2 regions of the Leclercia sp. S52 genome follow, and region 2 is predicted to be linked to the other one. Evidence: predicted binding sites of a transcription regulator. Region 2 holds the regulator's gene; the other holds the start of a gene.
The links. Region 2 encodes CRP, which controls carbon source genes, mostly activating them, when cyclic AMP is high. Its sites were predicted from a motif close to ATGTGANNNNNNTCACAT; they were not measured.
Positions count from the first base shown of each region.

Region 1: a site for CRP is predicted at 9,572-9,589, ahead of cdd (cytidine deaminase). Genes of this name have one in related genera too.

Region 1 is NZ_CP152474.1:3,243,961-3,259,855, reverse strand. Features, by position in the region: gene AAHB66_RS15725 (YbfB/YjiJ family MFS transporter) at 1-107, shown strand, start outside; gene folE (GTP cyclohydrolase I FolE) at 225-893, shown strand; gene yeiB (DUF418 domain-containing protein YeiB) at 911-2,068, shown strand; partial or broken gene galS (HTH-type transcriptional regulator GalS) at 2,226-3,249, shown strand; gene mglB (galactose/glucose ABC transporter substrate-binding protein MglB) at 3,541-4,539, shown strand; gene mglA (galactose/methyl galactoside ABC transporter ATP-binding protein MglA) at 4,611-6,131, shown strand; gene mglC (galactose/methyl galactoside ABC transporter permease MglC) at 6,147-7,157, shown strand; gene sanA (outer membrane permeability protein SanA) at 7,787-8,500, opposite strand; gene cdd (cytidine deaminase) at 8,630-9,514, opposite strand; gene AAHB66_RS15680 (CidB/LrgB family autolysis modulator) at 9,643-10,338, opposite strand; gene AAHB66_RS15675 (CidA/LrgA family protein) at 10,335-10,733, opposite strand; gene map (type I methionyl aminopeptidase) at 10,949-11,728, shown strand; gene dusC (tRNA dihydrouridine(16) synthase DusC) at 11,818-12,750, shown strand; partial or broken gene AAHB66_RS15660 (CAT RNA binding domain-containing protein) at 12,908-13,336, shown strand; partial or broken gene AAHB66_RS15655 (PRD domain-containing protein) at 13,437-13,853, shown strand; gene bglF (PTS beta-glucoside transporter subunit IIABC) at 13,991-15,856, shown strand; gene ascB (6-phospho-beta-glucosidase) at 15,869-15,895, shown strand, end outside.
Region 2 is NZ_CP152474.1:4,501,347-4,517,241, reverse strand. Features, by position in the region: gene cysG (siroheme synthase CysG) at 1-606, opposite strand, end outside; gene nirC (nitrite transporter NirC) at 621-1,430, opposite strand; gene nirD (nitrite reductase small subunit NirD) at 1,593-1,919, opposite strand; gene nirB (nitrite reductase large subunit NirB) at 1,916-4,459, opposite strand; partial or broken gene AAHB66_RS21745 (cytosine deaminase) at 4,701-6,018, shown strand; gene tsgA (MFS transporter TsgA) at 6,023-7,207, opposite strand; gene ppiA (peptidylprolyl isomerase A) at 7,486-8,058, shown strand; gene AAHB66_RS21730 (YhfG family protein) at 8,167-8,334, shown strand; gene AAHB66_RS21725 (putative adenosine monophosphate-protein transferase Fic) at 8,324-8,926, shown strand; gene pabA (aminodeoxychorismate synthase component 2) at 8,957-9,520, shown strand; gene AAHB66_RS21715 (aspartate aminotransferase family protein) at 9,609-10,829, shown strand; gene AAHB66_RS21710 (YccS/YhfK family putative transporter) at 10,906-12,993, opposite strand; gene crp (cAMP-activated global transcriptional regulator CRP) at 13,050-13,682, opposite strand; gene AAHB66_RS21700 (OsmC family protein) at 13,992-14,396, shown strand; gene AAHB66_RS21695 (phosphoribulokinase) at 14,486-15,355, opposite strand; gene AAHB66_RS21690 (YheU family protein) at 15,386-15,604, opposite strand; gene AAHB66_RS21685 (hydrolase) at 15,601-15,895, opposite strand, start outside.

The DNA of each region.
Region 1 (15,895 bases), 1.3 Mb from region 2:
CGCTGTCGAGCTGGCTCACCCATCAGCTGGAGCCCGCTCTGGGCCTTGCTGGTATCGCTCTCTTCGTGGCGGGCGGGCTGGTCTGGCAGCGTCAGGTTGAAAGGTAACGGCAATTGGAATAATTATCGCGGTGAATACTGGATTATGGTCGCCGCCTCGCGCACAATGAGTGCACATTTTGCCCCACGGAGGGCAGAAGAGCACCGCACCTGCAGGAGAAAAGAATGTCATCAATGAGTAAAGAAGCAGCTCTCGTCCACGAAGCGCTGGTCGCACACGGTCTCGAAACCCCGCTGCGCCCACCGGTTCAGGATCTGGACAACGAAACGCGTAAACGTCTTATTTCCGGGCATATGACCGAAATCATGCAGCTGCTGAATCTCGATTTGAGCGATGACAGTCTGATGGAGACCCCACGTCGCATCGCCAAAATGTATGTCGATGAGATTTTCTCCGGCCTGGATTACGCTAATTTCCCGAAAATCACCGTCATTGAAAACAAAATGAAGGTGGATGAGATGGTGACGGTGCGTGATATCACCCTGACCAGCACCTGTGAACACCACTTTGTGACCATCGACGGTAAAGCGACCGTGGCCTATATTCCGAAAGACGCGGTCATTGGCCTGTCGAAGATTAACCGCATCGTGCAGTTCTTTGCCCAGCGTCCGCAGGTGCAGGAGCGTTTAACCCAGCAGATCCTCATCGCGCTGCAAACGCTGCTTGGTACCAACAACGTGGCGGTTTCCATTGACGCGGTGCATTATTGCGTGAAAGCGCGCGGCATTCGCGATGCAACCAGCGCCACCACGACCACCTCGCTGGGCGGCCTGTTTAAATCAAGCCAGAACACCCGTCAGGAGTTCCTGCGCGCCGTGCGTCACCACGACTGATCGTCAGGGCTGAATACATGGAAAGAAATGTCACGCTGGATTTCGTTCGTGGCGTCGCTATTCTGGGTATTCTGCTGCTCAATATTAGCGGCTTCGGTCTGCCGAAAGCCGCTTATCTCAATCCCGCCTGGTATGGCGATATTACCCTCAGCGACGCCTGGACATGGGCGGTGCTGGATCTTTTCGCCCAGGTGAAATTCCTCACCCTGTTTGCCCTGCTGTTCGGGGCCGGACTGCAGCTGCTGCTGAAACGCGGTAAACGCTGGATCCAGGCCCGCCTTTCGCTGCTGGTGCTGCTCGGGTTTATTCATGGCTTGCTGTTCTGGGACGGCGACATTTTGCTGGCCTACGGGCTGGTGGGGCTGATCTGCTGGCGTATCATCCGCGATGCGCAGGATATTAAAAATCTCTTTAATACCGGGGTGGTGCTGTTTGTCATTGGCGTTGCCATCCTGCTGCTGCTGGGAGCGATCTCCGGCGGCTCTACCAATCGCTCCTGGGTGCCGGATGCGGCCAACCTGCAGTACGAGCAGTACTGGAAGCTGGGCGGCGGGGCGGAGGCCATCAGCAACCGGGCCGATATGATTGGCAACAGCCTGCTGGCGCTCGGCGCACAGTACGGCTGGCAGCTGGCAGGGATGATGCTGATCGGCGCTGCGCTGATGCGTACCGGCTGGCTGAAAGGCGAGTTTAGCCTGCGTCATTACCGGCGTACCGGGCTGTGGCTGGTGCTGCTCGGTCTGGCAATCAATCTCCCGGCGGTGATCGCCCAGTGGTATGTGAACTGGGATTACCGCTGGTGTGCGTTTCTGTTACAGGCACCGCGCGAGCTGAGCGCACCCTTTCAGACCATAGGCTATGCCGCGCTGATGTATGGCTTCTGGCCGCAGCTCTGCCGTTTCCGGCTGGTCATGGCGATTGCCTGCGTGGGGCGCATGGCGCTGAGCAACTACCTGCTACAGACGCTGATCTGCACTACCCTGTTTTATCACCTCGGCCTGTTTATGCATTTTGATCGCCTGCAGCTGCTGGGCTTCGTCCTGCCCATCTGGCTGGTGAATATTCTGTTCTCCGTCCTCTGGCTGCGTCATTTCCGTCAGGGACCGCTGGAATGGCTGTGGCGACAATTGACCGCACGTGCTGCAGGGGTTTCATTAAGTAATACATCCGGATAACGATCTGGATCACAATCATTAACAAAACGGATGTAACCGTTTTCATCCTTGTGAGCTTCTTCACGTAGTCCTCCCTTTCTCGCTGCCAGAATAGTCACCTTGCTAAACACAGGGGGGGTGTCTGTGAGTTGCTGCAATCTAAATAAGGATGGTGAATATGATCACCATTCGTGACGTCGCGCGTCAGGCGGGCGTTTCTGTCGCCACCGTGTCCCGGGTCCTCAACAACAGCGCGCTGGTCAGTCCGGAGACCCGCGAGAGCGTGATGAAAGCCGTCACCGCGCTGGGCTACCGGCCGAACGCTAACGCCCAGGCGCTGGCGACCCAGGTCAGCGATACCATTGGCGTGGTGGTGATGGACGTGTCGGATGCCTTCTTTGGCGCTCTGGTGAAAGCCGTGGACATGGTCGCCCAGGAGCACCAGAAATACGTCCTGATCGGCAACAGTTATCACGAGGCGGAAAAGGAGCGTAACGCCATTGAGGTGTTGATTCGCCAGCGTTGTAACGCCCTGATCGTTCACTCAAAAGCGTTAAGCGACGAGGAGCTGTCTGCTCTGATGGAGCAGATCCCCGGCATGGTGCTGATCAACCGCATCGTGCCTGGCTATGCCCACCGCTGCGTCTGCCTTGACAACGTCAGCGGAGCGATGATGGCGACGCGGATGCTGGTGAATAATGGCCATCAGCGCATCGGCTATCTTGCATCAAGCCACCGCATTGAGGATGACGAAATGCGGCGTGAAGGCTGGCAGAAAGCCTTGCTGGAGCAGGGTATTACCGCATCGGACAGCTGGATCGGCACCGGCGCGCCGGACATGCAGGGCGGGGAAGCGGCCATGGTGGAGCTGCTCGGGCGCAACCTGCAGCTGACCGCGGTCTTTGCCTACAACGACAGCATGGCCGCAGGTGCGCTGACGGCGCTGAAAGATAACGGCATTGCGGTGCCACAGCATCTGTCATTGATTGGTTTCGATGATATCCCGATTGCCCGTTACACGGACCCGCAGCTGACGACGGTGCGCTACCCGATCGCCTCTATGGCCCGTCTGGCCACGGAGCTGGCGTTACAGGGGGGCCGCAGGGAAGCTGGATATCAACGCAACACACTGTTTCATGCCGACTTTAGTGCGTCGCCACTCGGTTGCCATTCGGCAAATTGTGGCACCGATCACTAACTAATAATTCGCCGTGATGTAACCGTTTTCAATTTGTGAGTAAATTCACAGTAAGTTAACAATGCGCTGTCTATGATGTCAGCGTTTTAGTGACTGAAACGCTATGTAACGGTGAATAATCACTTTCACTATAGCCAGGGCACGTTAAACATCCAAAAAAACGCATTCTGGAGCGTTACCGACCAAGGAAGATAGAAATTTTATAAGTGGACTTCGGCCGGCATTAACGTTTCATTAACATTTGCCCGCCGATCGTTATTCACACGAACTACCCTGCATAAAAACCGGAGATATCATGAATAAGAAGGTGTTGACTCTGTCTGCTGTTATGGCAAGCATGCTTTTTGGTGCAACCGCGCACGCTGCAGATAGCCGTATTGGTGTGACTATCTATAAATACGACGACAACTTTATGTCTGTTGTGCGTAAAGCCATTGAAAAAGAGGGCAAATCAGCGCCAGAAGTGCAGCTGCTGATGAATGACTCCCAGAATGACCAGTCAAAACAGAACGACCAGATTGACGTACTGCTGGCAAAAGGCGTGAAAGCACTGGCAATCAACCTGGTTGACCCGGCGGCTGCAGGCACCGTTATTGAGAAAGCACGTGGCCAGAATGTGCCAGTGGTGTTCTTCAACAAAGAACCTTCCCGTAAGGCGCTGGATAGCTACGATAAAGCCTTCTACGTGGGCACCGACTCCAAAGAATCCGGCATCATTCAGGGCGACCTGATTGCTAAACACTGGGCTGCTAACCCGAACTGGGATCTGAACAAAGACGGTCAGGTTCAGTTCGTTCTGCTGAAAGGCGAGCCAGGCCACCCGGATGCTGAAGCACGTACCACTTACGTGATCAAAGAGCTAAACGACAAGGGCCTGAAAACCCAGCAGCTGGCATTAGATACCGCAATGTGGGATACCGCACAGGCGAAAGACAAGATGGACGCATGGCTGTCCGGCCCGAACGCTAACAAAATCGAAGTGGTTATCGCCAACAACGATGCGATGGCAATGGGTGCAGTTGAAGCCCTGAAAGCACACAACAAATCCTCTATTCCGGTATTTGGCGTGGATGCCCTGCCAGAAGCGCTGGCACTGGTTAAATCTGGCGCAATGGCCGGCACCGTGCTGAACGATGCTAACAACCAGGCGAAAGCCACCTTCGACCTGGCGAAAAACCTGGCAGAAGGCAAAGGCGCAGCTGACGGCACCAACTGGAAAATCGACAACAAAGTTGTTCGCGTACCGTACGTTGGCGTAGATCAGGAAAACCTGGCGCAGTTCACCGGTAAATAAGTTTTAGCATTCCACTGGGCGCAGTTTCTGCGCCCTTTTATCACGCGACGCGAGGCCGAGAAGGTATAATTATGGTCAGCACAACGACTCAGTCGTCCGGTGAATACTTGTTGGAAATGAGCGGTATCAACAAGTCTTTTCCCGGTGTTAAAGCACTGGATAATGTTAATTTAAAAGTACGGCCTCACTCCATTCACGCATTAATGGGGGAGAACGGTGCGGGTAAATCAACGTTATTGAAATGCTTATTTGGGATCTATCAAAAAGATTCTGGCAGCATTCTTTTTCAGGGGAAAGAGATCGATTTCCATTCTGCCAAAGAGGCACTGGAAAACGGTATTTCGATGGTTCACCAGGAGCTGAACCTGGTCCTTCAGCGTTCTGTTATGGACAATATGTGGCTGGGTCGTTATCCGACCAAAGGCGTATTTGTCGATCAGGACAAAATGTATCGCGATACTAAAGCCATTTTTGATGAACTGGATATTGATATCGATCCGCGTGCGCGCGTGGGTACGTTATCGGTTTCACAGATGCAGATGATTGAGATCGCCAAGGCCTTCTCCTATAACGCGAAAATCGTGATTATGGATGAGCCTACCTCTTCGTTAACGGAGAAAGAGGTGAACCACCTGTTCACCATTATCCGTAAGCTGAAGGATCGCGGCTGCGGCATCGTGTATATCTCGCACAAAATGGAAGAGATCTTCCAGCTGTGTGATGAGATTACGGTCCTGCGCGACGGCCAGTGGATCGCCACCCAGCCGCTGGAAGGGCTGGACATGGACAAGATCATCGCCATGATGGTGGGTCGTTCCCTGAACCAGCGTTTCCCGAACAAAGAGAACAAGCCGGGCGAAGTGATTCTTGAGGTGCGCAACCTGACGTCGCTGCGCCAGCCTTCCATCCGTGACATCTCCTTCGATCTACACAAAGGGGAGATCCTCGGGATTGCCGGTCTGGTGGGTGCCAAGCGTACCGATATCGTGGAGACCCTGTTCGGTATTCGCGAGAAATCCGGTGGAACCATCACCCTGCACGGTAAAAAGATTAATAACCATAACGCCAACGAAGCCATTAACCACGGCTTTGCACTGGTGACGGAAGAGCGTCGCTCAACCGGTATTTACGCCTATCTGGATATTAACTTTAACTCCTTAATTTCTAATATTCATAATTACAAAAACAAAATCGGTCTGTTGGATAATTCCCGCATGAAGAGCGATACCCAGTGGGTAATTGACTCAATGCGCGTAAAAACCCCAGGACATCGCACGCAAATTGGTTCGCTCTCCGGTGGTAACCAGCAAAAGGTGATTATTGGACGCTGGTTGTTAACCCAGCCTGAAATTTTGATGCTGGATGAACCCACCCGTGGTATCGACGTAGGTGCAAAATTTGAAATTTATCAGCTGATTGCTGAATTAGCCAAGAAAGATAAAGGGATTATTATTATTTCGTCCGAAATGCCGGAATTGTTAGGGATCACAGATCGTATTCTGGTCATGAGCAATGGTCTCGTTGCCGGAATTGTTGAAACCAAAACGACAACGCAAAACGAAATTTTGCGTCTTGCGTCTTTGCACCTTTAAGATTAGGGGCTCCTCATGAGTGCGTTAAATAAGAAAAGTTTTCTTACTTATCTGAAAGAAGGCGGTATTTACGTTGTTCTTTTAGTCTTGCTGGCCATTATTATTTTCCAGGATCCAACATTCTTAAGTCTGTTGAACTTAAGTAACATTCTGACTCAGTCTTCGGTACGTATTATTATCGCGCTGGGCGTGGCGGGTCTGATCGTCACCCAGGGTACTGACCTGTCAGCCGGTCGTCAGGTCGGTCTGGCGGCGGTTGTCGCGGCAACGCTTCTGCAGTCGATGGAAAACGCCAACAAGGTGTTCCCGGAAATGGCGACCATGCCCATTATCCTGGTGGTCCTGATTGTCTGCGTTATCGGTGCAATCATTGGTCTGATTAACGGCATCATCATCGCGTACCTGAACGTAACACCGTTCATCACCACTCTGGGTACGATGATCATCGTTTACGGTATCAACTCCCTGTACTACGACTTCGTGGGTGCATCGCCGATCTCCGGTTTCGACAGCGGCTTCTCCACCTTTGCGCAGGGCTTTATCGCGCTGGGCAGCTTCCGCCTCTCTTACATCACCTTCTACGCCCTGATTGCGGTGGCCTTTGTCTGGGTGCTGTGGAACAAAACCCGCTTCGGCAAGAACATCTTCGCTATCGGCGGTAACCCGGAAGCAGCGAAAGTCTCCGGTGTTAACGTGGCGCTGAACCTGCTGGTGATCTATGCCCTGTCCGGCGTGTTCTACGCGTTCGGTGGTTTGCTGGAAGCAGGCCGTATCGGCTCTGCCACTAACAACCTCGGCTTTATGTACGAACTGGATGCGATTGCCGCGTGCGTCGTGGGTGGTGTCTCCTTCAGCGGTGGTGTAGGTACCGTTCTGGGCGTGGTAACCGGTGTGATCATCTTCACCGTTATCAACTACGGTCTGACCTATATCGGCGTGAACCCGTACTGGCAGTACATCATCAAGGGCGCGATCATTATCTTCGCCGTTGCGCTGGACTCCCTGAAGTACGCGCGTAAGAAATAAGATTTGTGATAACGAAAAAACCCGCGTAATGCGGGTTTTTTTATGCCCGGCGGCGCTGCGCTTGCACGGGCCTACGGTATTGCGGGTTTTTGTAGGCCGGGTAAGGCGAAGCCGCCACCCGGCGAATTGCCCGGCGGCGCTGCGTTTGCACGGGCCTACGGTATTGCGGGTTTTGTAGGCCGGGTAAGGCGAAGCCGCCACCCGGCGAATTGCCCGGCGGCGCTGCGCTTGCACGGGCCTACGGTATTGCGGGTTTTTGTAGGCCGGGTAAGGCGAAGCCGCCACCCGGCGAATTGCCCGGCGGCGCCGTGCTTGCACGTGCCTACGGTATTGCGGGTTTTGTAGGCCGGGTAAGGCGAAGCCGCCACCCGGCGAATTGCCCGGCGGCGCTGCGCTTGCACGGGCCTACGGTATTGCGGGTTTTTGTAGGCAGGGTAAGGGGAAGCCGCCACCCGGCGAATTGCCCGGCGGCGCTGCGTTTGCACGGGCCTACGGTATTGCGGGTTTTTGTAGGCCGGGTAAGGCGAAGCCGCCACCCGGCGAATTGCCCGGCGGCGCTGCGCTTGCACGGGCTTACGGTATTGCGGGTTTTGTAGGCCGGGTAAGGCGAAGCCGCCACCCGGCGGGGGTTATTTCTTCTTCTGCATCTCCAGCAGCTGCTCTGGCGTCACGGCCGGATATCCCTGGGCATCTTCCGGCACCTCCAGCATCGCCGGGATGGGCACCAGCGGGCCTAAGAAGCGCGGTTCGCGTTTAAAGACATAGAGATCGGCCAGCGCCCCCAGACGGGCACCAAACTCGCGCACCCGCACGGTGAGCATGTCTTTTGGTGACGGGACGGCATAACACTGCGCCTGAATGCCCATATGCAGGGCGATAAACAGCGCGCGCTCGCAGTGGAAGCGCTGGGTGATGATGATGAAATCGTTGGTATCAAACACCTTACGGGTGCGCACAATCGAATCGAGGGTTCGGAACCCGGCGTAGTCGAGCACAATATCCGCCGGGTCCACGCCTGCGGCAATCAGGTCTTTGCGCATGGTGACCGGCTCGTTATAGCTCTGCAGGGCGTTGTCGCCGCTCAGCAGCAGGTAGTTGACCTTGCCGCTGTTGTAGGCGTTGAGCGCCCCCTGAATGCGGTAACGGTAATACTGGTTGATCACCCCGGTGCGGTAATACTTGGCGGTGCCGAGCACCACGCCAACCTGGCGGTAGGGCAGATCCTGAAGGTCATCAAAGATATAGGGGGCTGTTTTCCAGCTCATCCAGCGGTCAAGGCCCAGCGCAGTCAGCAGCACGATGGCGATCAGGGCAACCAGGCTGTAAAACACGCGCTTTAACATACAGATGACTCGTACCGAAGGTGAAATTTCACTCAGGCTACTTTACCCGTCTGGTAAGCGCAAGAAACGGCGGTTTAATTGGGGGGGATTTTCATCAATTGTGCGGGCATTGCTGCCCGCATCAGAGACTTACGCCAGCAGCACGCGGTCGATGCCGGTGCAACCCAGCGCGCGCAGCGTGGCCGCGGTAGCATCCCACTGGATCAGCGAAGCATCGGCTTTTTCCGCCAGAATGGCGCGTTGAATATCCGGATAGTCGTAACCGTTGAGGCTGAGCAGGTTCAGTGCGCCCTGTAGCGGCGGCAGCGTCGGGTTAAAGGCGGCGTTTTCGGCATAGCTGCCGGTGAAGATGCGGCCATCGCGGCACTCCAGCGCCACCCCGCTCGGGGAGTTGCTGTACGGCGCGTGTGATTTGTTGGCGGCGAGGATAGCGGCCTGGGCCAGCTCGTCACCGCTCACTGCGTAGCCATGATCCTGCTCATCCATCAGCAGGGATTTAATCTCCAGATCCTTCGGTCCGAAGGCGTCCGGCAGGTAATCTGCCAGAGTGTGCGGATCGCGGCCCGGCAGGTTGATGCGCAGCTGCAACCCGCTGTTCAGCTCGTTCATAAACTGACGGCAGTGGCCGCACGGGGTGTAGTTCACGGTGATGGCCTGCAGGGATTTCTCACCGCGCAGCCAGGCGTGGCTGATGGCGCTCTGTTCCGCATGCACGGTCTGCTGCATGGTCGCCCCGAGAAACTCCATATTGCCGCCGAAGTACCAGGTGCCGCTGACGCCGCGCGCAATGGCGCCCACGTTGAAATGGGAGAGGTCGGCACGGGCACAGGCCGCCGCCAGCGGCAGAAGCGCAAAGGCCAGCGCGTCATCATCCAGATCGGTGGCACGTTTCAGTGCGGTGACCTGTTCAGCCGTCAGCAGGGCGGGGAAGTGTGCATCCGCCAGAACCGGGGCCAGGGCTGACTGCAAATTCTCTGCAAGCTGAGCGAAAGCTGATTGAAAACGTGGATGCATGGCGTTGCCTCATAAAGGTTAATGGATCGGTAGTGTACGGAGCCGTTGAGGCTTTATATGTGACTCAGATCTCATTATGTGTGCAACTTATGAAACTCAAATGAAAAATGCGCGACGCGTCGCAAATTTTAGCCCATTACCGCCAGAATAATCGGGAACAGGAACGGTGCAATCAGCGAGGTCATGATCCCGCAGATCACCAGCGCCAGGGAGCTAAAGGCCCCTTCCTGATAATCCAGCTCCGCGCAGCGGGCGGTACCGAGGGCGTGGGATGCGGTGCCCATCGCCAGACCACGTGCCGATTTGGTGCGGATGCGCATGGCGTTCAGCAGCGTATGGCCTAATACCGCCCCGAGAATACCGACATAAATGACGCATACGGCGCTGATCGCCGGGATGCCGCCGAGGCTGCCGCCCACCGCCATGGCGATCGGGGTAGTTACCGATTTAGGTAAAATAGAGGCCGCAATTTCCGGGGTCGCCCCCATCAGCAGCGCCACCGAGGTGCCGGTGATCATCGCCACCACGCTACCGATCAGGCAGATGGTAATGATGGATTTCCAGCGGGCGCGGATCTGGTGCAGCTGCTCATACAGCGGAAACGCCAGCGCGACCACCGCAGGCTGGAGCAGATCGTTGAGGACCTTGCTGCCCTGGAAATATTTTGCGTAGGGAATGCCGGTCAACAGCAGGAACGGAATAATCACCACCATCGCTACCAGCAGGGGATTAAGCAGCGGGAACTTCAGGCGCACTGCCAGCTTGCGGGCGGCGAAGAATACTGCCACGGTAAGCGGCAGCGACCACCAGATATTGGCCATCATTTTTTCTGTCCTTTTTGCCCAACCACGTTACGTTCCCCATGCGCCAGATGTGTGCTCCAGCTCACCACTAAAAACACCACCAGCGTACTGATAGTGCAGGAAACAAATATCGGGCCAAACTGCGCGCTCAGCAGGTCGTAATACTGCATCACCCCCACGCCAATCGGCACAAACAGCAGCGCCATATAGCGGATCAGCACCGAGCAGCCGGGCTTAACCCATTTTGCCGGAAGGATTTGCAGCGCGAGCAGGACAAACAGGATCAGCATGCCAATAATGCTGCCGGGGATGGTGATGGGCAGCAGGGAGGCGAGAAAAATCCCTGCATACAGGCAGGCATAAATCAGGATGAAGGCGCGCAGGTACTGCCAGACAACGATCAGTGATTTCTTCATGGTGAAAGTCCTTAATGGAACGCATTCATCATACAATTAAAACCGGAAACGTGCTACGGATCACATCATGACTTTTGAGCATACCAGACATTACTTTCTGGAACCTTGGGCATTTCCCCAAACCGCAGGAGACAACGCGGCGCTGACACTATACGATCCACAGACAAAGATAATGATGCTGAAATCAGGCTCCGACCCTTTACTGGAGGTAAACAATGCCATCAATTCTCATTAAAACCGCCGATGAGCTGGCCCGCCAGCGTCACGCGGGCGAACTGCTGGCCTCCGTGTTCACCATGCTGGACGAGTTTATTAAGCCTGGCGTATCAACCATGGAGATCAACAACCGCGCAGAGGCGTTTATCGTCGAGCAGCTTCACTCCCGTCCGGCCAGCAAAGGGCAGTATGACTACCCTTACGTGCTGAACACCTCGGTGAACGACGTGGTCTGCCACGGGATCCCGAAGGAGTCAGAGCATCTCAAGTCGGGCACCATCGTGAACGTCGACATCACTCTCGAAAACGCGGGCATGATCGCCGACTCCAGTAAAATGTATCTTATTGGCGACGTTTCGCCCCTGGCCCGCCGGCTGGTGAAAGCGACCTACGAGGGGATGTGGAAGGGGATTAAGGCCGTCAAACCGGGTGCCACGCTGGGCGATATTGGCCACGCCATTCAGTCCTACGTCGAGAGCCAGGGTTACAGCGTGGTGCGCGAATATTGCGGCCACGGCATTGGCAAGGAGATGCACGAAGAGCCGCAGATCCTGCATTACGGCAAACCCGGCGAAGGCCCGGTGTTGCAGGAAGGGATGGTCTTTACCATCGAACCGATGATCAATCAGGGTGACAGCCGCATCAAAACCAAGAAGGACGGCTGGACGGTAGTGACCCGTGACAAAAAGCTCTCGGCACAATGGGAACACACCATCGCCGTGACGGCGGACGGGTTTGAGGTGCTGACCCTGCGCCCCGAAGAGACGATCCCCGAATAAAATCGTCACCCACACGCATATCCTCCCTGACGCTTTCCACCTTTGGCGGGAGCGGCTACTATAGCGCGTCTTTTTTTACGGGTACTGATATGCGTGTATTACTGGCACCGATGGAAGGCGTGCTCGATTCGCTGGTGCGTGAGCTGCTGACCGACGTTAACGATTATGACCACTGCATCACTGAGTTCCTGCGGGTGGTGGATATGTTGTTGCCGGTAAAATCGTTTTACAGACTCTGTCCGGAGCTGCATCACCAGAGTCGTACGCCTTCTGGCACCCTGGTGCGGGTGCAACTGCTCGGGCAATATCCCGAGTGGCTGGCGGAAAACGCCGCCCGCGCCGTTGAGCTGGGCTCCTGGGGCGTAGATTTAAACTGCGGCTGTCCGTCGAAAATGGTTAACGGCAGCGGCGGCGGGGCCACGCTGCTGAAGGATCCGGAGCTGATCTACCGCGGCGCGAAAGCGATGCGCGAGGCGGTGCCCTCCCATCTGCCGGTCACGGTAAAGGTGCGTCTGGGCTGGGACAGCGGCGACAGGCAGTTTGAAATTGCCGATGCGGTCCAGCAGGCGGGGGCCAGCGAGCTGGTGGTTCATGGCCGCACCAAAGAGGACGGCTACAAAGCCGAGCGCATTAACTGGCAGGCCATCGGCCAGATCCGTCAGCGGCTGACGATTCCGGTGGTGGCTAACGGCGAGATCTGGGATCGCGAAAGCGCGCTGGCCTGTATGGCGGAGACCGGCTGCGATTCAATCATGATCGGGCGCGGGGCGCTGAACGTGCCAAACCTCAGTCGGGTGATCAAATACAACGAGCCGCGTATGCCCTGGCCGGAGGTAGTGACCCTGCTGAAGAAGTACACCCGCCTCGAAAAGCAGGGCGACACCGGTCTGTACCACGTGGCGCGCATCAAGCAGTGGCTGAGCTACCTGCGTAAAGAGTACGACGACGCCCTGGAGTTGTTTCAGGAGATCCGCGCCCTGCAATCCTCGGCGGAGATCGCCCGGGTCATTCAGGCAAAATAGGCCAGGGTCGATCTGCGTCACGTTTTTCAGCGGGGCGCATTGTGGCATCGAACGAAACTGGTAAAGTGCGCTAACTGGATTGTTACTGCTGCGGCAGGCAAAACCTGATTTTCTGGCATCTGCCGGAGGTCAGGTTTTTTTGTTTCTGGGGCATGGAATGAAAATCGCCAAAATACTGAATAACAATGTGGTGGTTGTTCTGGATGAGCAGGGGCGCGAACAGGTGGTGATGGGCCGTGGGCTGGCCTTTCAAAAGCACCCCGGCGACCTTGTCCCGAAAGAGAACATCGAGAAAGTGTTTGCCCTGCAAAGCGACGAGCTGGTGCAGCGGCTGGGAGAGTTACTCAGCCAGATCCCGCTGGAAGTGATGACCACCTGCGACCGTATTATCGGGCTGGCGGCGCAGCGGCTGGGGAAACTGCAGGAGAGTTTGTACATCACCTTAACCGACCACTGCTACTTTGCGATTGAGCGGCAGAAGAAGGGGCTGGCGATCAAAAACGTGCTGCTGTGGGATATTAAGCGGCTCTACCCGAAAGAGTTTGAGCTGGGCCAGCAGGCGCGGGCTATCATCGCTAAACGGCTAAACGGCTAAACGGCTAAACGGCTAAACGGCTAAACGGCTAAACGGCTAAACGGCTAAACGGCTAAACGGCTAAACGGCTAAACGGCTAAACGGCTAAACGGCTAAACGGCTGGACGTGGAGCTGGGCGAAGATGAAGCCGGGTTTATCGCGCTGCATCTGGTCACTGCCCAGCTGCACAGCGAGATGCCGGAGGTCATGCATGTCACCCGCGTGATGCAGGAGATCCTGCAGCTGGTGAAATACAGTTTGCAGCTGGAGTATGACGAGGAGTCGCTAAGCTATCAGCGCTTCGTCACCCATCTGAAGTTTTTCGCCCAGCGGATGCTGACTCGTACCGTGGTCGAGGATGACGATGCCACGCTGCACTCGGCGGTAAAAGAGAACTACGGTAAAGCCTGGGTGTGCGCCGAGAAGATCGCCCGGCATCTGCAAAAGAGTTATCAGCGCGAGCTGACTACTGAAGAGATTATGTTTCTCACCATTCATATTGAGCGTGTGAGAAAAGAGGGGCGCTAAGTCCCCAAAAAACGGATTGTTACTGCACTGTGCAGGCAAAACCTGAGCGCGGCTCCCGAAAGGGCGTCGTCCTCGGGTTTTTTTGTTTTTACGACTCAGTCAAACCCTGCCTGCGGGCAGTGAAGAAGGAAACAGAGATGGAATATCAAGCACTGGCGAAGGATATTCTCGGCCACGTTGGCGGCAAAGAGAACATTGTCAGCCTGGTTCACTGCGCGACCCGGCTGCGTTTCAAGCTGAAAGATGCGCAGCGTGCGGATGCCGAGGGGCTGAAGAAAAATCCCGGCGTGATCATGGTGGTCGAAAGCGGCGGCCAGTTCCAGGTGGTGATTGGCAACCACGTCCACGACGTCTGGCAGGCGGTGAATCAGGAGGCGGGGCTGGGTGACGACGCGCCTGCCGCCGCAGAAGATAAAGGCGAAAAAACCAGCCTCGGCGGCCAGCTGATCGACATTGTCTCCGGCATCTTTACCCCCTTTATCGGCGTCCTCGCCGCCTCGGGGATCCTGAAGGGGATGCTGGCGCTGGCGGTGGTGTGCGGCTGGCTCACCACCGACAGCGGCACCTACAAAATCTGGTTTGCCACCAGTGACGCGCTGTTCTTCTTCTTCCCGCTGGTGCTGGGCTACACCGCCGGGAAAAAGTTTGGCGGCAACCCGTTTATCACCATGGTGATTGGCGGGGCGCTGGTGCATCCGACCATGATTCAGGCCTTCGAGGCCAGCCAGCAGGCGGGCGCGGCGGCCAATGCCTTCCTCGCCATTCCGGTGACCTGGTTTAACTACAGCTCGTCGGTCATTCCGATCATCCTCGCCGCCTGGGTGAGCTGCTGGCTGGAGAAGCAGGGCAGCAAACGCCTGCCGTCGGCGATGAAAAATTTCTTCACCCCGCTGATCTGCCTCGGCGTCACGGTGCCGCTGACCTTCCTGGCGATCGGCCCGGTAGCCACCTGGCTCAGCCAGATGCTGGCGAACGGCTATCAGTGGATCTACGTGCTGGCGCCGTGGCTGGCGGGCGCGGCGATGGGGGCGGTGTGGCAGGTGTGCGTCATCTTCGGCCTGCACTGGGGGCTGGTACCGCTGATGATCAATAACCTCGCCGTGCTGGGCCATGACTCCATGCTGCCGATGCTGCTCCCGGCGGTGATGGGCCAGGTGGGAGCTGCGTTCGGCGTGTTCCTGCGCACCCGGGATACACGGCTGAAAATGCTGGCGGGCTCCTCGGTCACGGCCGGGATATTCGGGATCACCGAACCGGCGGTCTATGGCGTGAACCTGCCCCTGCGTCGTCCCTTTATCTTTGGCTGCGTGGCCGGGGCGGTCGGCGGCGCGATTGTCGGTTTCTTCGACACCCACGTTTACTCCTTTGGCTTCGGCAATATCTTTACCATCGCGCAGATGATCCCGCCGGGCGGGGTGGACGCCACGCTGTGGGGCGGGATCGCGGGTATGGTGGTGGCGCTGGTGCTGAGCTGCGCGCTGACCCTGATTGTCGGCATGCCCGCCAGTCCGGCCCCGGCCATTGCCACGGTGGCGGCTAACGTCGATGAAGCTACGGTGCTCTCTCCGATGCGCGGTACGGTGCTGGCCCTGGACCAGGTGCCGGATGCTACTTTCGCCAGCGGCCTGCTCGGCCAGGGGGCGGCGATCATTCCTGCCGACAACAAAGTGATAGCCCCCTTTGCCGGGGAAGTGGCCTCGATATTTGCCACGAAACATGCCATCGGCCTGCTGAGCGACAGCGGCATCGAGGTGCTGATCCACGTCGGAATCGACACCGTGAAGCTCGACGGCAAGCCGTTTACCGCCCACGTGAAGGTGGGTGACAAAGTACAGCCGGGCGATCTGCTGCTGGAGTTCGACCGCCAGGCGATTCTTGATGCCGGATACGATCTGGCGACCCCGATTATTATCAGCAATAGCGACGACTATCGTGATGTGGCGACCGTGGCGGCGACCGCCGTCCAGGCCGGCGCGCCGTTGCTTTGCGTCAGCCATCAATAACAGGAGAACCGAATGAAAACTTTCCCGGACGATTTCTTA
Region 2 (15,895 bases):
TTCCTCCACCGCTTTCCGATCCTGATTCGCCAGCGACTGCGCCAGCCGGTCGTTCACAAAGAATTTTTCCCAGAAGCGACGGCGTTCGCCCACGGTGGCGAACTGCTTTTTCACGCGTGAGCGCAGCTGCCCCGCATAGTGAGCCACCTGGCCCAGATGCTGCGGCAGGATCGCTTCCAGCTTTTCGCGCAGCAGACGCGCCAGCACTGGCGACGTCCCGCCGGAGGAGACGGCGACCATCAGCGGGGAGCGGTCGATAATCGACGGCATGATAAAGCTCGCCTCTTTCGGCGCATCCACCACGTTGCAGAAGATCCGCCGCGCTTCACAGGCGTCGCTGACGCGCTGGTTAACCGCGTCGTCGTCGGTGGCGGCAATGGTCAGCCAGCAGGTATCGAGCAGAGATTCCTGGAACTCACCCTCGACGAGGGTGAGCATCCCCTCCTGCGCCCACACGGTAAATTGCGGGGCGAAGGCGAGGGCATTAACGGTGAGTCGGGCACCTGCCTCTAACAGCAGGCGGGCTTTGCGTTCAGCCACATCGCCACCCCCTACCAGCAGGCAGTCGCGATTGCGTAATTGACAGAATATTGGCAGGTGATCCACGACATTACCTCTTCTTACTGGTTGGCTTTCGCCTGAACGGTTGCGATGGTAGCCGGAGTCGGACGCTCCGCTTTAGGGGTAGCATACCAGTAACCCCAACCCATAAATACAACCCCAGAAAGGGTATTGCCAAGTGTTACCCACAACAGGTTATGGCCGATACCGGACAGCGTATAGGCTTCGCTGTGGTGACCGAACCAGGAGAGGGCAAACAGCGTCATGTTGGCAACGGAGTGCTCGTAGCCGGAAGCGATAAAGGCCAGCAGACACCACCAGATGGCGATAAATTTCGCGGCACCTTCGGTACGGATTGCCATCCAGATCGCAAGGCAGACCAGCCAGTTACAGAGCGCGCCCTTGAAGAACAGCACCATCGCCGGTGCGGAGGTTTTTGCCAGCGCGACGGTGTGTACCAGGCTGGTATCCACCGGCAACAGGCTACCGCCGCCCCAGCTGTAGAGCAGGGCAACAAACACCGAGCCCACCAGGTTACCGAGCCAGGTTTGTGGCAGGATTGCCCACATCTGGCCCTGAGTGATGGTGCCCGCTTTGACGCCCAGCGTCAGGAACATGGTGTGGCCGGTAAACAGTTCAGAGCCAGCGATGATGACCAGCGTCAGGGCGATACCAAAGGTGGCACCCATCACCAGCGGACGCACGGACGGGTCGACCAGATTACCGAGGGTGAAAATTAAAATGATCCCGAGGCCGACATAGGCTCCCGCCATGGCGGAGCTGATCCAGAAGCCGAGCGGACTGTTTTTACTGAGGCGTGCAATACGCGCAGCGTTAGCCGCACACTTATTAATAGTGTCTGTAAACATTTGATTATCCTGAGTAATGAAAAAGAAAAGCTAAAAAGTAAATCGTAGGCCGGATAAGAAGCTTGCTTCGCCATCCGGCAATTGCCCGGCGGCGCTGCGCTTGCCGGGCCTACAAAATCAAAATCAAAAACAAATAACGGGGGCGTTGCATCCCCGTATTAATCAGCCTCTCAGCTGTACCTTGCCGTCTTTGACGCGGACGTCATAGTGCTTCACGGAGCGGCTCTCATCTTCCATGCAGTGGCCGTCGCTCAGGCGGAAACGCTGCTTTTTCAGCGGGCTGGCAACCCACAGCTCGCCCTGATGCTCAGCGATGATCCCGCGGGAGAGCACGCTGGCCTCGAAGAACGGGTCGATATTGCTGATAGCAAACACCTGTTCGTCGTGACGCGGACGGAAAATGGCAACCTGCTCATGACCTAACAGCGCGCACACGCCGGTGGCAGGCAGGATCTCGTCGATTTTGCAGATGTTGACCCACTGGCTCATACGTTTTCCTCCACCAGCATCACCGGAATGCGTTCATAAGGTGTCGCCGGGCGATGCTGTTCGCGCTCTGGCACCACCTGCACGCTCGGGTCGCGCTGGGTGCTGTTGATAAAGTGTTTGAAGCGAACCTGCGCCGCCGGGGTGTTGACGGTTTCAGTCCATTCACAAATCACGGCGTCACGCAGGCGAGACATCTCTTCTTCCAGCGTTGCGTTCAGGCCGAGTTTGTCGTCGATGATGACGGACTTCAGGTAGTCGATGCCGCCTTCCAGGTTATCCAGCCACGGCGCGGTACGGGTCAGTTTGTCCGCGGTACGGATGTAGAACATCATGAAGCGGTCGAGGTATTTGATCAGCGTTTCACGGTCGATATCCGCCGCCAGCAGATCCGCATGACGCGGCTTCATCCCGCCGTTACCGCAGACGTACAGGTTCCAGCCTTTCTCAGTGGCGATGATACCCACGTCTTTACCCTGCGCTTCGGCACATTCACGGGTACAGCCGGAGACGCCGAACTTCATTTTGTGCGGGGTACGGATGCCTTTGTAGCGGTTTTCCAGCTCGACGCCGAAGCCGACGCTGTCGCCCACGCCGTAACGGCACCAGGTGCTGCCCACGCAGGTTTTCGCCATACGCAGCGCTTTGGCATAGGCATGACCGGTTTCGAAGCCTGCCTCAATCAGCTGACGCCAGATTTCCGGCAGATCGTCTTTCTGCGCGCCGAACAGGCCGATACGCTGGGAGCCGGTGATTTTGGTGTAGAGGTTAAATTCACGGGCAATGCGGCCCACCGCCACCAGACCTTCCGGGGTGATTTCGCCACCGGCAGAGCGTGGGATTACGGAGTAAGTCCCGTCTTTCTGGATGTTAGCCAGGAAGTTGTCGTTGGTGTCCTGCAGCGGGGTGTGCTGCGGCTTGAGCACATACTCATTCCAGCAGGAGGCCAGCAGAGAACCGACGGTCGGTTTACAGACTTCACACCCGTAACCCTGGCCATGTTTCTGCAGCAGCTCGTCGAAGGATTTGATGCCTTCCACGCGGATCAGGTGGTACAGCTCCTGGCGAGAGTAAGCGAAGTGCTCGCACAGGTTGTTGTTCACTTCGATACCCTGTTTCGCCAGCTCGGCGTTGAGTACCTGGGTGACCAGCGGGATACAACCGCCGCAGCCGGTACCGGCTTTGGTTTCGGCTTTCAGCGCCGCCACGGTGTGGCAGCCTTTGTTGATGGCGGAGATCAGCATGCCTTTGGTGACATCGAAGCAGGAGCAAATCTGCGCGCTGTCCGGCAGTTTATCGACACCAATTGAAGGCTTACCGCTGCCAGCGTGGGCAGGCAGGATTAGCGCGTCCGGGTTTTCCGGCAGCTCGATGGCATTCAACACCAGCTGCAGCAGGTTGCCGAAGTCACTGGTATCACCCACCAGCACCGCACCGAGCAGGGTCTTGTTATCCGGGCTGACGATAAGACGCTTATAAACTTCTTTGCTTTCATCGAGGTAGACGTAGCTGCGGGAGTTTGGCGTGCGGCCGTGCGCATCGCCGATACCGCCCACGTCAACGCCCAGCAGTTTCAGCTTGGCGCTCATGTCTGCGCCTTCGAAGGCATTTTCATTGCCGAGGATATGGTCAACGGCGACCTGCGCCATTTTGTAGCCCGGGGCAACCAGACCGTAGACGTGATTTTCCCAGCTGGCGCACTCGCCGATGGCGTAGATATCCGGGTCGGAGGTCTGGCAGGTGGCGTTGATCATGATGCCGCCGCGCTGGGCAACCGCCAGGCCGCACTGCGTAGCCAGCTTGTCGCGCGGGCGAATACCGGTGGAGAAGACGATGAAGTCCACTTCCAGCTCGCTGCCGTCGGCAAAGCGCATGGTTTTACGCGCCTCGGTGCCTTCCTGCACGATCTCTTTGGTGTTTTTGCTGGTGTGAACTTTCACACCCATGCTCTCAATTTTGCGTTTGAGCTGATCGCCACCCATGTGGTCGAGCTGCTCTGCCATCAGCATCGGGGCAAATTCGATGACGTGGGTTTCAACGCCTAAGTTTTTCAGCGCGCCAGCAGCTTCGAGGCCGAGCAGACCGCCGCCGACCACCGCGCCGCGACGGCTTCGACGGGCGCAGGACTCGATGGCGTTGAGATCTTCAATGGTGCGATAGACGAAGCAGTCCTGAGTTTCTGACCCTTTGATCGGTGGGATCCACGGGTAAGAGCCAGTCGCCATGATCAGTTTGTCGTAAAAAACCGTGCGTCCCGCACTGGAATGAATCACTTTTTCCTGACGGTTAATGGTGATAGCGCGTTCGCCCACCAGCACCTTCACGCCATGTTTCTCGTAAAAACCTTCGCGCACCAGAGAGAGCTCTTCGGCGGTGTGGTGAGAGAAATAGGAGGAGAGGTGCACGCGGTCGTACGCCTTACGGGGTTCTTCACAGAACACGGTAATGTCGAACCGGGCGGCATCGGCTTTATCAAGAAGATCCTCAATAAAGCGGTGACCGACCATGCCGTTACCGATAATCGCGAGTCTGACTTTGCTCATTTTTGCCTCGATTTCTTTTCTATTACCACCTACCTTAACGATTCAGCAAAGCCGCTTATTGATGCAAATCAAATACGCCTTCACCTACTCCTTAGTGAGTAGATGGCTGATTTGTCAGGATTTTTATAAGTAGCGGAATTAGCAGGCTTTTCGTGATAGCCGATTTTGTGTACAAATTAGGGGGGCTAATCTTTAAAATCCGCTACTCCTAAATTTCAGCCCCCTTTTTCGGGAGAATACGATGTCTACAGCACCGCTTTGGCTTATCCAGAACGTCCGGTTACCGGGTCGCGACGGACTCTGGCAACTGGCTATTGAGAACGGTTGTTTTGGCGAAATCACCCCGACGGGCGAGGGGCACAGCGAGAGCTATGAAGTGCTAAACGCGCGCGGGGGGGCTGGCCCTGCCGCCGTTTATCGAGCCGCATATCCACCTTGATACCACTCAAACCGCAGGTGAGCCGAACTGGAACCAGTCCGGGACGCTGTTTGAAGGCATCGAACGCTGGGCGGAGCGCAAGGCGCTGCTCAGCCATGAGGATGTCAAAGCCCGGGCGTGGAAGACCCTCAAGTGGCAGATCGCCAACGGCATCCAGTTTGTGCGTACCCATGTCGATGTCTCCGACCCGACGCTCACCGCCCTGAAGGCGATGCTGGAGGTGAAGCAGGAGGTGGCGCCGTGGGTCGAGCTGCAGATCGTGGCCTTCCCGCAGGAGGGGATCCTCTCTTACCCCAACGGCGCCGCTCTGCTGGAGGAGGCGTTACGGCTGGGGGCCGACGTGGTGGGTGCCATCCCACACTTTGAGTTCACCCGCGAGTACGGCGTGCAGTCGCTGCACATCGCCTTTGAACTGGCGAAGAAGTATGACCGGCCGCTGGATATTCACTGCGATGAAATCGACGACGAGCAGTCGCGGTTTGTCGAAACGGTGGCGATGCTGGCGTATGAGGCCGGCATCGGCCCGCGCGTCACCGCCAGCCATACCACCGCCATGCACTCGTACAACGGGGCCTATACCTCGCGGCTGTTCCGTCTGCTAAAGCTCTCCGGGATTAACTTTGTCGCTAATCCGCTGGTGAATATTCATCTGCAGGGGCGCTTTGACGACTACCCGAAACGGCGCGGCATCACCCGCGTGAAGGAGCTGCTTGAGGCGGGAATTAACGTCTGCTTCGGCCACGACGACGTGTTTGACCCCTGGTATCCGCTGGGCACCGGCAATATGCTGCAGGTCCTGCATATGGGTCTGCACGTCTGCCAGATGATGGGCTATCAGCAGATCGACAGCGGTCTTAACCTGATCACCCATAACAGCGCGCGTACCTTTGGCCTGAGCGATTACGGTATTGAATCGGGGAACCCGGCTAACCTGGTGATCCTGCCTGCGGAGACGGGCTTCGATGCGGTCCGTTGTCAGGTGCCGGTACGCTGGTCGATTCGTCAGGGGAGGGTGATTGCCACCACGCAGCTGGCGCAGACGTGGATCCAGATGGATAACGGGGGAGAAGAGGTGTGCTTTACCCGAAACAGCCCCTCTGCAGGAAGCAAAGGGGCGTGAGGGATCAATGAGACGCTGCTGCCACGTTGTGCTGGCGGTGGCGGGTCACAAAGCCCAGCACCAGGCACATCACAAACACGACGGCATAGAGACCGTTCGCGGTGTGTAATGCCGCCAGCGGGCCGCTGTGCGCCACAATCGGGCCGGTGACCACGAAGGTCAGCATGGTGCCGATGGTGCCGCAGGTGAGCACGAAGTTAACCAGTTTTGGCGAGGCCACTTTGGTCTGCAGGGAGCCCAGAGTAATGATCGAGGTGTAAATGGCGCTGGAGAAGAAGCCGAGCGTCAGGATAAACCACGGCATATGTTCCGGCGAACCGTTAATGAACAGGTACATCAGCACGGTTGCGGCGCCTGCCAGCACGGTGAGGATCCGCTGCAGATCGAAGAAGCGCAGGATAAAGCTGAACGCCCACATGCCGAACATGTACGACATCCAGAAGTCACTAACCAGCTGACCGGCATCGTTCAGGCTCATTCCCAGCCCTTTGGCATACTCCGGCACCCAGGAGATAAAGCCCAGCTGGCCGAGGATGTAGCACAGGGCGGCAACGGAGAGGAACAGCACGCCAATACCCCACTTCTCTTTTACCACCGGCTCGCTGGTGGTCTGGCCTTTTTTGCCGAGAACCGGGAAGTCACAGCCGAAGGTCAGGACAAAAATCGCCACGTAGACCAGGCCGATGCAGGCGTAAACCCAGTACCACTCAATGCTGCGGGCCAGCAGCGCCGCGGCCACCATCGGGAAGATCATCCCGGCCATGCTGAAGAAGGAGTCGGTGAACAGCAGACGCGCACCGCGCTGGCGGCCTTCATACATATGGGTAATGAGAAATGTCCCGATGGACATGGTGATCCCGCTGACCAGCCCGAGCACGAACATGGCGGCGGAGAACAGGGCGATGCTATGACTTAGCATCAGGCCGGCCACAGCGGCGACCATCAGCACAAAGCCGAAACGCAGCTGCGTTTTCAGCGGGACAATTTCCATCAGCCAGGCGTTCAGGAAGATGGAGATCAGGATCCCGGCGTTAAGGAAGGTGAAGGTGTTACTCATGCTGGAAACGGGCAGGTTGAAATAGTCTGCGATATTTCCCATCACCATCCCGGTGACGATCACCAACGCACCGGTAAGGGCGTAGGAGAAGAAGCTGATCCATGTGAGCTTGATACGATTGCTGTTAGTCATGACTGGCCTGTGAATAGAAATGTAAAGCGCGTTGACGGCGCTGCGAGCGGCCAGATTTTAAGCGTGAATGTGATCTAATTAAATCTTTTATGATTAATTAAACGAAAATTGCAGTTTTCAGTGTGATTTAGATCACGTTAATGCCTGTGGTGCCAGTTTGCCCGACGGTTACATCTGTTTCAAATGCGTAAAATTAGGTAAATGGCTGGCCTGGATTCATACTGCTCTTTAGAATCAAGCCATTCGCTTTCTTTACTGCGCTTTGTTAAGGAATTCTCATGCTCAAATCAACCCTGGCGGCTGTTGCGGCTGTACTCGCACTCTCAGCCCTCTCTCCTGCTGCGCTGGCAGCCAAAGGAGACCCGCACGTTCTGTTGACCACCTCTGCCGGTAATATTGAGCTGGAACTGAACAGTCAGAAAGCCCCTGTTTCGGTGAAAAACTTCCTCGATTATGTGAACAGCGGTTTTTATAACGGCACCACCTTCCACCGCGTGATCCCGGGCTTTATGCTGCAGGGCGGCGGCTTCAACGAGCAGATGCAGCAGAAACAGCCAAACCCGCCAATCAAGAACGAAGCGGATAACGGCCTGCGTAACAGCCGTGGCACCATCTCCATGGCGCGTACTGCCGATAAAGACAGCGCCACCAGCCAGTTCTTCCTCAACGTGGCGGATAACGCCTTCCTCGACCACGGCCAGCGTGACTTTGGCTATGCGGTCTTTGGTAAAGTTGTGAAAGGCATGGATGTGGCCGATAAAATTTCTCAGGTGCAGACGCACGACGTCGGCCCTTACCAGAATGTGCCGACAAAACCGGTAGTTATCCTCTCTGCGAAAGTCCTGCCTTAATCCCTGATGGCGCGGGCAGGCATTGCCCGCGTTACCTTTACCTCCCTGCGAAACCGCAGTTTGCTGCTTATACTTGTGGCAACACGAGCACAAGCAGGGAGGTAACAGGTGAAAAAACTCACTGAAAAACAAAAGTCCCGCCTCTGGGAACAACAGCGAAATATCAATTTCCAGGCCAGCCGCCGCCTTGAAGGGGTCGACAGTCCGTTAGTCACGCTCAGCGCAGAAGAAGCGCAGCTTCGTCTTGAAGAATTAGGGAGGCAGCATGAGCGATAAATACGGCAACGATCGCGACCCATACCTCTACCCGGAGCTGAACGTGATGCGTAACCGGCTGGGCATTCGTCAGGCCGAACGTCTTGCGCAGGCGGCGTATGAGTTCACCGCGCTGCGTGCCGCCACCCTGAGCCTCGGGCCGCTGTTGCGCGGTCTGCCGCACCTGTGCGCCATACACCAGCATCTCTACCAGGATCTTTTTGACTGGGCGGGAGACATTCGTGAAATGGATATTTACCAGGGCGATACCCGGTTCTGCCACTTTGCCTATATCGAAAAAGAGGGCAATGCCCTGATGCAGGATCTGGAGGAGGAGGGTTATCTCGTCGGGCTGGAGAAAGCCGATTTCATTAACCGCCTCAGCCACTACTATTGCGAAATCAACGTCCTGCATCCGTTCCGCATCGGCAACGGCATCGTTCAGCGCATCTTCTTTGAACAGTTGGCAATCCATGCCGGATATCAACTCGACTGGCGCGGTATCGACCCTGAGGCGTGGGCGCAGGCCAACCAGAGCGGTGCAATGGGCGATCTGAGCGCGCTGAACACAATCTTCAGCAAAGTGGTAAGCGAAGCCCGGGAAACTGAGTAGAATAGGGCGGCCATTTTTTCGGGAGCCGCCATGATTCTGCTGATTGATAACTACGATTCCTTCACCTGGAACCTGTACCAGTATTTTTGCGAGCTGGGGGCGGAGGTGGCGGTCCGGCGCAACGACGTGCTTTCTCTGGATGATGTCGCGGCGCTGAACCCGCAGAAAATCGTTATCTCTCCCGGCCCCTGCACGCCGGATGAGTCCGGGATCTCGCTGGCGGTGATCCAGCACTATGCCGGTAAATTGCCGATCCTCGGCGTCTGTCTTGGGCATCAGGCCATTGCCCAGGTCTTTGGCGCGACCATTGTCCGTGCCGCCAAAGTGATGCACGGCAAAACCTCTCCCGTGACGCATACCGGTACGGGGGTCTTCGCTGGCCTCAATAATCCCCTGACCGTGACCCGCTATCACTCCCTGGTCATTGACCCGCCCACCTTACCCGACTGCTTCGAGGTGACAGCCTGGAGCGAGACCCGGGAGATTATGGGTATCCGCCACCGGGAATGGGATCTGGAAGGGGTGCAGTTCCATCCGGAAAGTATTCTCAGCGAACAGGGCCACCAGCTGCTGGCTAATTTCCTTAATCGTTGATTTTTAGTTGCCATAAAGTGATTTTTTAAGCATATTTCGTGATTATATTTTCACTTCTGCTTCTTGCTTAAAAAAAGGGTGGGGTTACATGGCAACTGAACAATCTGCAATTACGCGCGCAACATTCGATGAAGTTATCCTGCCAATTTATGCACCGGCCGAGTTTATCCCGGTGAAGGGGAAAGGCAGCCGCGTCTGGGATCAGCAGGGTAAAGAGTACATTGATTTTGCGGGCGGCATTGCGGTGACGGCGTTAGGCCACTGTCACCCGGCGCTGGTCGAGGCGCTCAAAACCCAGGGTGAAACCCTGTGGCACACCAGCAACGTTTTTACCAACGAACCGGCGCTGCGTCTGGGGCGTAAAATTATCGACGCCACCTTTGCTGAGCGCGTGCTGTTTATGAACTCCGGCACCGAAGCCAACGAAACGGCCTTTAAGCTGGCGCGCTACTACGCCTCTACCCGCCACAGCCCGTTTAAAACCAAAATCATCGCCTTCCATAATGCCTTCCACGGCCGTTCGCTGTTTACCGTGACCGTGGGCGGTCAGCCAAAATATTCCGACGGCTTTGGCCCGAAACCGGCCGACATCATTCACGTCCCGTTTAACGATCTGCATGCGGTGAAAGCGGTGATGGACGATCACACCTGTGCGGTGGTGGTTGAGCCGATTCAGGGTGAAGGCGGCGTGACGGCGGCGACCCCGGAGTTCCTGCAGGGGCTGCGTGAGTTGTGCGACCAGCATCAGGCCCTGCTGGTGTTTGATGAAGTGCAGAGCGGCATGGGCCGTACCGGGGATCTGTTTGCCTATATGCACTACGGCGTGACGCCGGATATCCTGACCAGCGCTAAAGCGCTCGGCGGCGGTTTCCCGGTCAGCGCGGTGCTCACCACTCAGGATATCGCCTCGGCGTTCCACGTGGGCTCTCACGGCTCCACCTACGGCGGTAACCCGCTGGCGTGCGCGGTGGCTGGCGCGGCGTTTGATATCATCAACACCCCGGATGTGCTGAGCGGCGTCAAAGCGAAGCGCGAGCAGTTTGTGAAACATCTCCAGCAGATCGATGCCCAGTACGATGTCTTTAGCGATATTCGCGGCATGGGGCTGCTGATTGGTGCCGAGCTCAAACCGCAGTACAAAGGTCGGGCGCGCGATTTCCTCTATGCCGCCGCCAGTGAAGGGACGATGGTCCTCAACGCCGGGCCGGACGTGATGCGCTTTGCGCCGTCGCTGCTGGTGGAGAGCGAGGATATCGACGAAGGGATGAACCGTTTTGCCGCCGCGGTGAAGCGCGTGATTCAGAAGTAGTTGTGTTGCCCGGCGGCGCTACGCTTGCACGGGCCTACGGTCTTGTAGGCCGGGTAAGCGCAGCGCCACCCGGCGTTTAATACGGGGTCCGCTTTAAGCGCCGGATCAACCAGATCCCATGATGCGGACGCTGGCGCCATGCCACCGACGAGATGGTGTGCATGGTGTTCAGATGTCCCAGAACGCGCTGCAGATGTTGCTCCAGCGTGCTCATGGGGCCTTGCGTCAGGGTCTCTGGCGCTTCCAGAATATTGCTGTCCCCGCTCTCGCCCGGCGCGTCATATTCCAGACGCTGCTGACAGCGTTGCAGCGCAATTTCACACGACTGCAAATAACGCTGCGCCAGGTCTGGCGTCAGCATCGTATGTTCCCGGGCCAGGGTCGTCATCGCGTTGATATGCTCGACGATAAACTGGCTGTGCGTTACCCACAGCTTCATATCGGCCAGATAGGCCGAATTAAAGCCTGGCTCCTGCATCGCCTGGTTGAGGGAGTTGAACAGGGCGTTGTGCGCCTGGTTGACCTTCATGCGCTGCCAGGCCAGCGGCGTTGGCTGTGGATCGTCGCTGAGGATCAGGCGGATGGCCTCCTGATCGGCCTCCAGCGCGTCGTGGGCGTTCTGGCGCAGCAGCCCACTCTGCCACTGCGGCCACAGCCAGACCATCCCGCCGAAGGCAATCAGGCAGCCAATCAGGGTGTCGGCCAGCCGGGCGATAATAAATTGCTCGCCGTTCAGGGTCAGCAGCTGCAGGGTATACACCGCCGTGACCGTAAAGCCCACCGTCGCCCAGCCGTAGCTCTTGCGTATGATCAGGTAGCTCACCAGGGTCACCATCAGCATCCCGGCCAGGGTGTAGCCTTCCGGAACGTGGAAGTGCAGGGTAACGCCGGTAATAATCAGCCCCGCCAGCGTGCCGGCGGCCCGGTGGAGAATACGTACCCGCGTCGCGCTGTAGCCGTTTTGCGTCACCAGCAGCACGGTCATTAAGATCCAGTAGGGTTTCGGCAGGTGCAGCGCCACGCCCATCAGGCTGGCGATACTGAGCATCACGCTGATACGCGCCGCGTTGCGCAGGGCGGCAGACTTCAGCGACAGATAGCTTCTCAGGGCAGGGATCAGCGGCAGGCGTTTCTGCTTGTCGGCCATCAGGTCGCGCGGGTAGAGCGGACGCTGCGTACGCAGCACGCGGGCAATACGGCTGAAGTGCCAGGCGCAGAATTGACCCACCGGGTTATCCGGGTGCTGACGGGCAATTTTCTCCAGCGCGCCGAGCTGCTTGTCCATGGTGAAACGGGTGGGGTAGCGATGATAGAGAATGTCGTCAGCCAGCACCCGCAGGCGGGCCGCAACGGTCTGCGCGTTCCAGCGGATCACCGCTTCGGCGTGGCTGCGCTCCACCAGCTTTTGCACCTCCTTCGGGTGATGCAGGCTGACGGAGATGTGCTCCTGTAGATCCAGGCCCACCTGGAAGGTACGCAGCAGGCGTTTGTATTCATGATTTCTGTTGGCCGCCAGCATATGCAGCTGCTGATAACAGAGGCTGATCAGATCCACCACCTTCTGCTGACGGGCCAGCAGCGGCGGCAGCGATTTTTCAGGGTCGGTGTGCTGCGTCAGCAGGGTGTATTTTGCTTCGCAATAATCTGCCAGCTGTTGATAGAGCACGCTCAGCGACTCGCGCAGCGGCTGTTCGCGCCACATCCAGAACCAGAACCAGTTAAACAGCCCGTACCAGAGCGTGCCCAGCGTATAGAGGAGCAGCGGCTCCCAGACCGGCATGTTTCCCGCCAGGCTCAGGGTAAAGATGGCCGCAATCAGCGAGGCGGGCAGCAGTCGCGCATGCAGGGCGCTGATCTCAGCCGTGACCCCCAGCGTCATCGCCAGCACGGTGAGAATGAGGGGCAGCGGAATATCCCGCGCCAGCAACAGCTGCACGGCCAGGCTACAGCCCGCGAACAGGCAGCCGCCAATAGTCAGACGCTTAAAGAAGCGTTTATGCGGGGTGTCCAGACCGGCAATGTTGCAGCAGGCAGGAACGAGGGAGAAGAGCAGACCCTGTTGCAGATGGCCGAAGATCAACCCCACAGCCACGGGGAGACACAACACCAGGGTTTGCCGCAGTGCGTAGTTAACTTCCGGGTGATAAATGAGCCTGCGCCACATGGGGATAGAGACAAAAACGGCGTGTCATCGTGCGATGCCACGCCGTTTTAGCGGAATTAACGTGTTCCGTAAACCACGATGGTTTTACCGTGGGCAGAAATCAGGTTTTGATCTTCCAGCATTTTCAGGATACGACCCACGGTCTCACGAGAACATCCGACGATCTGACCAATTTCCTGACGGGTAATTTTAATTTGCATACCGTCCGGGTGGGTCATTGCGTCTGGCTGTTTCGCCAGGTTCAGTAAGGTCTGGGCAATGCGGCCCGTTACGTCGAGGAAGGCGAGGTTACCCACTTTCTCGGACGTGACCTGCAGACGGCGAGCCATCTGCGAAGAGAGGCGCATCAGGATATCCGGGTTCACCTGGATCAGCTGGCGGAATTTCTTATAAGAGATTTCAGCCACTTCACAGGCAGTTTTTGCACGAACCCAGGCGCTACGCTCCTGACCTTCTTCAAACAGGCCCAGTTCGCCGATGAAATCTCCCTGATTCAGGTAAGAGAGGATCATCTCTTTGCCTTCTTCATCTTTGATCAGCACTGCCACTGAGCCTTTGACGATGTAATACAACGTTTCCGCTTTTTCACCCTGGTGAATCAGCGTGCTCTTCGATGGGTACTTATGAATATGGCAATGAGACAAGAACCATTCGAGAGTCGGGTCTGTTTGCGGTTTGCCAAGCACCATGCGCTGTTATCCTCTGTTATAAGCTGTCTCCAGAGTCTGGCTGTGTACCTGTACTCTGGGGTTGCAATCGAATTCTTTCCCCTGCCTGGGGTCTGGCTGTCACAATAATTAGCAGCCTGTAACGTGTGATGTCCTCTGCATACATGTGCAACGTCAATGTATTACTGTAGCATCTCGACTGTTTTAGCATAGCTTTCGCCGCCTGTCTCCTGGTGTCTCGCTTCAGCTTGATGCAGGTCGACTTCCGTTGTCAGAATTGTTACTGACGCGTAATCTGTCAGGAAAAATGCAATCCTGGAGTTAATACAAATGCAAGCACGTGTGAAGTGGGTTGAAGGGTTAACGTTCCTCGGTGAGTCGGCTTCCGGGCACCAGATTTTGATGGATGGCAACTCCGGCGATAAAGCGCCAAGTCCGATGGAAGTGGTCCTGATGGCGGCAGGCGGATGCAGTGCGATCGACGTGGTATCGATCCTGCAAAAAGGTCGTCACGATGTGACCGACTGCGAAGTCAAACTGACCTCAGCGCGTCGTGAAGAGGCGCCGCGCCTGTTCACCCATATCAATCTTCACTTCGTGGTCACCGGCAAAGAACTGAAAGACGCGGCGGTCTCCCGTGCGGTGGATCTCTCAGCCGAGAAGTACTGCTCCGTGGCGCTGATGCTGGAGAAAGCCGTAAAGATTACCCACTCGTATGAAGTGATCGAGGCGTAAGCCTTGCGAAAACGCCGGGCGGCACTTCGTTTGCCCGGCCTACAGAGCCCGTAGGCCCAGTAAGCGTAGCGCCACCGGGCAACAAGGCCTCAATCGATTTTCTTCCCTTCCATCAACCGCTGCACCAGCGGCGTCATGATTAACTCCATCGCCAGCCCCATCTTCCCGCCCGGGACTACCAGTGTATTGATGTGAGAAATAAATGAACCCTGCAGCATCGCCAGCAGCCAGGGGTAATCGATATTGTCCAGATTGCGGAAATGGATCACCACAAAGCTCTCGTCCAGCGACGGGATGCCTTTGGCGGCAAAGGGATTAGAGGTATCCACGGTCGGGACGCGCTGGAAGTTAATGTGGGTGCGGGAAAACTGCGGCGTCAGGAAGTTAATGTAATCCTCCATCGAGCGCACCACGGAGTCCATCACCGCCTCGCGGGAATGGCCGCGTTCGCTGGTATCCCGCGTCAGCTTCTGGATCCACTCCAGGTTCACAATAGGGACTACCCCCACCAGCAGATCGACATGGCGCGCCACGTCGTGTTGCGGCGTGACTACCCCGCCATGCAGGCCTTCATAAAACAGCACGTCGGTGGGTTCCGGCAGGGGCTGCCAGGGGGTGAAGGTGCCCGGCACCTGGTTCCAGGGGACCGCTTCGTCATAGGTGTGCAGGTATTTGCGCGCCTGGCCAGTGCCGCTTCGCCCGTATTCAGCGAAGGTTTGCTCCAGCAGGCCAAAGTCGTTGGCATCCGGGCCAAAGTAGCTGATGTGTTTGCCCATATCCCGGGCTTTGCGGATGGCCATATCCATCTCAGGGCGGGTGTAGCGGTGAAAGCTGTCGCCTTCCACTTCCGCGGCACGCAGATGCAGCTGCGAGAAGATCTTACGAAAGGCGAGGCTGGTGGTGGTGGTACCGGCACCACTCGACCCTGTAACGGCAATAACCGGATGTCTGGCGGACATAGCAACTCCCTGAGTGGAAAGCGATCGCGGTTAACCGCGAAATTGATTGCGAGGCATGATGTTGACGGTTTCGTGCAGCTCGGACCACACGACCAGCACCTCACCGCTTTGCAGCTGGCGCCTGACGTCGGCGACCTTCTGCTCAAGCGAAAGCTCCTGTTCACCATAATCGGTGCCTTCGCGTAACACAAAGCTTTCAATCAGATTATCCAGCGTTTCGGGAGCCAGATCTTGCCAGGGAATAATCATCTTATGGGTTCCAGGTATGTGGTCAGCCAGTCCGGGATACGCGTTTCCAGCCACATCGTTGGGCGCCGCAGCGTGCCGCCAACAAAGCCCACGTGTCCACCGTGTTCGGTCAGCTGATACTGCACGTTGGCGGGCAAAAACGCCTGCGCCGGTATCGAGTGATGATCCATAAAGGGATCGTCTTTAGCGTGAATAATCAGCACCGGTTTGGTGATCTTGCTGAGCACCGGCATGGCGCTGCACTGACGATAGTAGTCAATAGCATCGGCAAAACCGTGAATTTTGGCGGTG